DNA from 2 places in the Streptomyces sp. NPDC091209 genome. Region 2 is predicted to be linked to the other one. Evidence: predicted binding sites of a transcription regulator. Region 2 holds the regulator's gene; the other holds the start of a gene.
What was found. The regulator HspR, encoded in region 2, represses chaperone genes until heat shock. The targets are predictions, from matches to a motif close to TTGAGNNNNNNNNNCTCAA.
Positions count from the first base shown of each region.

Region 1: a site for HspR is predicted at 1,903-1,921, ahead of lon (endopeptidase La). Genes of this name have one in related genera too.

Region 1 covers NZ_JBIVVR010000006.1:586,090-589,295, forward strand. The annotation lists gene ACIQRL_RS20875 (rhomboid-like protein) at 121-921, shown strand; gene ACIQRL_RS20880 (hypothetical protein) at 1,327-1,605, opposite strand; gene lon (endopeptidase La) at 1,944-3,206, shown strand, end outside.
Region 2 covers NZ_JBIVVR010000002.1:246,340-249,545, forward strand. The annotation lists gene ACIQRL_RS08060 (PA14 domain-containing protein) at 1-1,506, shown strand, start outside; gene ACIQRL_RS08065 (heat shock protein transcriptional repressor HspR) at 1,582-2,034, opposite strand; gene dnaJ (molecular chaperone DnaJ) at 2,042-3,206, opposite strand, start outside.

The DNA.
Region 1 (3,206 bases), on a different contig from region 2:
GGGCCGGCGGCCACGCTTGGGCCGGTGGGCGTGCCTGCGGCGGAGGGCGCGTTCGGATCTGCGGGTGCGCCTGGGCCGGCAGGCACGCGCGGACGGAAGGACGCGCTCGGTTCGGCGGGTGTGTCGGGGACGGCGGACCTGCTCGGGGCCGCGGACATACCGGGACCGCCGAGCCTGCTCGAACCGGAGGACGCGACCGCGACCGCGCCCGGCCCGGCAGTCGTACGGGACGTCGCGACCGGCTCCGATTGCGTCCCGCGTGCCTTCCCCGGCCGGCTCGGCGGACTCCCCGTCCGGCGGCTTCTGCCCACCCCGCTGGGTACGCCCTTCACCTTCGGGTACGGGACGGTCCTCGCCGCCACCTCCTACCTCGCCGACCACGCGCACCCCGCGTTCGTCCGCGCCCTGCACCAGGCGTCCAGTACGGACTTCGCGCACCTCGCCCGGCATCCCGTGCTCGTACTGATCGCGAGCGCGCTCTGGATCGTCGGCGGGATCGCCTCGCCGTACGCGGCCGGCTTCCTGCTCGTGCTGACCGCCCTGGAGCGTCGTACGGGCACGGCGCTCGCGGCCGGTGTCTTCCTGCTCGGGCATGTGGTGGCCACGCTGGCCACCGAGCTGCCGGTCGGGGCGGCGGTGCTGGCGGGCGTACTGCCCGTCGGCTCACTGCACCGGCTCGACTACGGCATCAGCTTCGGCGTCGCCGCGAGCGTCGGCTCGCTCGCGGGACTCCTTTCTCCCTGGCTGCGCTGGCCGCTCCTGATCGGCTTCGGCTCGGTCCTCACCCAGGACCTGATCCTCCTCGCCGACCCCGTGACGGACGGGGGACACCTGATCGCGCTGGCGGTCGGCGTCGCGACCTGGCCGCTGGTACGCGGGCGGCACCAGCGCCGATTCCCCGGGCCGGTCGCGCAGCTCTGAGACGCGCCTGCCCGGCCGGTGTCCGCTCCTGCGTGCTCAGGAGCGCAGCCTCCCCGCCCCCGCGGACGAGTGGGGAGCCGTTGAGCCGTTGGGGGACGGCCGACGCGCCCGGCCCGCGATTGCGGTGCGTGCCGGACCGCACCTGCCTGTCCGCGCGGGTGCTCCCACGCCGGTGCGGGGCGTCGGACGGCCGATCCCCGGCCCTCCTTCGGGGCACGAGGAGGGCACCAGGACGGAGCCCCGCGCAAGACGTCCGAAGACGGTTCCACCGGTGCCGGCACGGGCACCGGTGAAACCCCTCCGGCGAGTGCAAGGGCAAGGGCGACGGCGGCGCGACCGGTCGGCGGACGAGGTCCGGCGCCGACGCCGGACGACGACCGCCGGGGGGATCTCCGGCGCGGGACCCTAGCGGGCGATCGACCCGTTCTGGGCGTCGGACGCGGACTGCCATGCCTGTACGCCCGCCAGGGACGCCTCCTTGGCCTGCCGCCACTTCATGGCGGCCTGCTGGGTCGGAGGCACATCCATGGCGCGGATCATGCTCCGGCCTGCGGAGAACACGGCGACCGCCGCGATGGCCATGCCGCTGAATGCCACCAGGGCACCGGCCGCGGTGAGCACGGCGCCGGTCGTGACGAGCCGGCGGTCGACGTCGAACGTGGGCGTGGAGTGGTGATGGTTCATGACTCCACCTTCCAACGGCAAGTGGCCACCCCGCATCCCGAGCGACGGCGCACGAAGCCGTGTCGGCCGAGCAGTGGCACGTGCGGCCCCGGTGGCAGGCGAGGAGGTGATCCGTGACCGGGCCGGACGTTCCGGCGACGACAGCCGCTCGATCGGTGGCCGACCGCGCATCGCTCGATCGGTGGTACCTGGTCCGCGCCGGGCGGATGACCAGCGGCGATCCGTACAAATCCGGGAGATCGGAAGTGATCGCTCACAGCGAACAGCCCCGGGGGAACATTGCGGGGCCGCCGCGCATTGAGTCGACATAGCTCAACTTGACTGCCGAAGGGGCGATCATGGCTTCGACGTCCGCATCACTCACCCTGCCCGTGCTGCCGCTCGACGACGAGGTCGTGCTGCCCGGAATGGTGGTTCCGCTGGATCTGAACGACACCGATGTGCGTGCCGCGGTGGAGGCCGCTCAGGCCGCCGCCCGTTCAACGCCGGGCAAGCCTCAGGTACTCCTGGTGCCACGCATCGACGGCACCTACGCGAGCACCGGAGTGCTCGGCACGGTCGAACAGGTCGGCCGGCTGGCCGACGGCGACCCGGGCGCGCTCATCCGAGGGCGCGGGCGCGTGAAGGTCGGCGCGGGGACCACGGGTCCCGGTGCCGCACTCTGGGTGGAGGGCACCCGGGTCGAGGAGACCGTGCCCGACCCCCTGCCCGGCCGGGTCACCGACCTGGTGAAGGAATACAAGGCGCTGGCCACCAGCTGGCTGCGCAAGCGCGCCGCCTGGCAGGTCGTCGACCGCGTGCAGCAGATCGACGATGTCTCCGCCCTTGCCGACAATTCCGGTTACTCACCGTTCCTTTCCGTCGAACAGAAGGTCGAGCTGCTGGAGACCGCCGACCCGGTGGCCCGGCTGAAGCTCGCCACCGAACAGCTCCGCGAGCACCTCGCCGAGCAGGATGTCGCCGAGTCCATCGCCAAGGACGTCCAGGAGGGCGTCGACAAGCAGCAGCGCGAGTTCCTGCTGCGGCGCCAGCTCGAAGCCGTACGCAAGGAGCTGCGCGACCTCAAGGGAGAGGACGGCGAGGACGAGTCCGACGACTACCGCGCCCGTGTCGAGGCCGCCGACCTTCCCGAGAGCGTCCGCGAGGCCGCCCTCAAGGAGGTCGAGAAGCTGGAGCGGTCCAGTGACCAGTCGCCCGAGGGCAGCTGGATCCGGACCTGGCTCGACACCGTCCTGGAGCTGCCGTGGAACGAGCGGACCGAGGACGCGTACGACATCAGGGGCGCCCAGTCCGTGCTCGACGCCGAGCACGCCGGTCTGGAGGACGTGAAGGAGCGCATCACCGAGTACCTCGCCGTGCGCAAGCGGCGCGCCGAGCGCGGTCTCGGGGTCGTCGGCGGCCGGCGCGGCGGTGCCGTGCTCGCGCTCGTCGGCCCGCCCGGAGTCGGCAAGACCTCGCTCGGCGAGTCCGTCGCGCACGCCATGGGCCGCAAGTTCGTCCGCGTCGCCCTCGGCGGCGTACGGGACGAGGCCGAGATCCGCGGACACCGCCGTACGTACGTCGGCGCGCTGCCCGGCCGGATCGTCCGCGCCATCAAGGAG
Region 2 (3,206 bases):
ATGCAGCGGCTGAACCCGACGACCGGCGCGTGGATCACCGTGTACACCGGTGCCAAGGGCGCGATCTGCGACACCGGGTACCGGGCCGACGGCAGCAAGGTCACCTACCGGGGCAGAGCCCGCGACGCCGCCGGGAACTGGTCCGCCTACTCGGCCGCCGGCACGTTCACCACCTCCGACCTGACGCCTCCGGCACCCGTCTCCGGCCTCGGCGTCACGTACCGGTCGGGCGTTCCTCATCTGGTGTGGCCCCCGGTCACCGGCGCCTCCTCATATCAGGTCCTCCAGTACGACCCGTCGAACGGCGGCTGGTCCGACGCCCTGTCCGGCGGCGGCACCACCACGCGGACCGACGTCGTGCCGCGCCAGTTGGCCACGGTCGCCGACAGCTACCGGTACGCGGTGCGCTCGGTGGACACCAGGGGCAACGCCGCCGCCCCGGCGGAGATCACCCTGGCGATGGCCGACCGGCCCGAGGCCGTCCCCGCGTACGAGACCACCGCGCACCGGTTCGACGAGGGGGTGATGATCGAGTGGACGAGTGCCGACCCGTGGACCTTCGACGAGGGCCCGCTCCTCACGTACAGGATCGTCCGTACCGACCCGGCGACCGGGCAGAGCACCACCGTGGAGCTCTGCAAGCCGAACATCCTGTTCGACGACACGCTGCGGCCCCCGTCGACGTCCTGGACATGGGCCGATGACCGCACCCCGTCCTACGCGGGCCGCAAGGTGGTCCACGGCACCTGCTGGGACATCTCCGGTGCCTCGGAGACGACGTACGAGTACCGGATCGTCACCATCGACCCCTACGGGCACGAGTCGCAGCCCGGCGCGGCCGCCACGGCCACCACGCCGGACACCGAGCGCCCGGCCCCCGTCGGGAACCTGACGGCGCAGCAGCTCCCGCTCGGCGTCCGCCTGACGTGGACACCGCCCGCCGACGACGACGTCACCGGATACAAGGTCTGGCAGGGGGTCACCGACCCGGAGACCGGCGAGACGCGGTGGAAGGGCAACTGCTGGAGGGCGTCCTCGCTCGCCCCCACCGAGATCCTCTGCCCGACCGTCCCCGACGGCGCCACGCACATCTACAAGGTGGCCGCCTCGGACGGGTCCGGCCTGGTGGACGACGACGCCGGCCCGGAGGCCTACCACCCCGCCGAGGTCTCCGTCACCCTGCCGGACACCCGCCCGCCCGGCTGGACCGGAACCGACGTCCGCGAGAGCCAGTACCCGAGCCTCTTTGTCCGCTGCGGCCAGACCATCTACGACATGCCGTGCGGTGACTACACGGACTACCGCTGGGAGAAGTGGGACGCGGCCGCCGGCGCCTGGACCACGTTCGCCACGGGCAAGGTGACCGCCCCGAAGTCCCACATGGACACCACCGTGCACGAGGACCGGCTGGGGCTGTACTACTACCGCGCCGTCTACGTCGACCCGTCGGGCAAGGAAGAGGTGGTCGAGCAGCAGGCCTACGGCATCTGGGACGACTGGCTCTGACCCCCGCCCGACACGAAGGGGCCCACCGGTTCGGACGAACCGGTGGGCCCCTTCGGACGAGAACCAGGACCTGTCCTAGTCGGCCGCCCGCTTGGGACGCCACACCACCAGCGCGCTGGTCTGCTGGACCTCCTGGTACGGGACCAGGTCCCGGCGGTAGGAGGCGTGCACGGCGGCCTCGCGCTGCCGCATGGTGGCCGCGGCGCCGTCGAGTGCCGACTCCAGCTCCGCGACCCGGGACTGGAGCGCGGCCACCTGGTTCTCCAGCTCGATGATGCGCTTGATGCCGGCCAGGTTGATGCCCTCGTCCTGCGACAACTGCTGGACGGTGCGCAGCAGTTCGATGTCGCGGGCCGAGTAACGGCGGCCACGGCCCGCCGTGCGGTCGGGAGAGACCAGACCGAGCCGGTCGTACTGACGCAGTGTCTGCGGGTGCAGTCCGGAGAGCTGGGCCGCCACCGAGATGACGTAGACCGGAGTCTCCTCGGTCAGTTCGTACGGGTTGCGTCGACGACCGGTCGTGTCCATGGCTCCGTCATGCTCCCTTCGCGGCCTGGAACAGCTCCGCCCGCGGATCCTCACCCGCGGTCGCCTCGCGATACGCCTCCAGAGCGTCACGAGCCTTGCCGGACAGCTCCTGGGGGACCGCCACTTCGACGGTGACCAGGAGGTCGCCCCGCGTGCCGTCCTTGCGGACCGCGCCCCTGCCCCGGGCGCGCATGGTGCGTCCGTTGGGGGTGCCCGGCGGCAGCTTCAGGGTCACCGGGGGGCCGCCCAGGGTCGGCACCTTCACCTCGCCGCCGAGTGCCGCCTCCGCGAAGGTGACGGGCACGGTGACGGTGAGGTTGTCGTCCTTGCGGCCGAAGACCGGGTGGGCGTCGACATGGACGGTGACGTACAGGTCGCCGGCCGGTCCTCCCCGCTCGCCGGGGGCGCCCTTGCCGCGCAGCCGGATCCGCTGGTTGTCGCTGACACCCGCCGGGATCCGGACCTGCATCGTGCGGGACGACTTGGCCCGGCCGCTGCCCGAGCACTCCATGCAGGGGTGCTCGGCGATCAGACCGCGGCCCTTGCAGTCAGGGCAGGGGTCCGTCAGCGAGAAACCGCCGCCCGAGCCCCGCGCCACCTGGCCGGTGCCGACACAGGTCGGGCACACGCGCGGTGTGCCGTTCTTGTCGCCGGTGCCCGAACAGGCCTTGCAGGGCGCCTGCGAGGTCATCCGCAGCGGAACGGTCGCGCCGTCCACCGCCTCCGTGAAGGAGAGCGTGACCTCGGTGTCGATGTCCTGGCCGCGCCGGGGCTGCGTCCGCGTGCCCGTGGTGGCGCCGCCGCGGTTGAACAGGCCCCCGAAGACGTCACCTATACCGCCGCCGAAGCCGCCGGCTCCTCCCGCTCCCTGACCCTGGGGGCCGCCTCCGAAGAGGTCGCCCAGGTCGAAGTTGAAGTTGCCGCCGCCCGCGCCGGGACCCGGCCGGAAGCCGCCGTTGCCGAAGAGGGCGCGTGCCTCGTCGTACTCCTTGCGCTTCTTGGGGTCGCCGAGCACGTCGTTCGCCTCGGAGATCTCCTTGAAGCGCTCCTCGGCCTTGGCGTTGCCCTTGTTGGCGTCCGGGTGGAACTCGCGGGCGAGCTTCCGGTACGCCTTCTTGATCTCGGCCTCGGTGGCGTCCTTGGGGACGCCGAGGACCTTGTAGAAGTCCTTC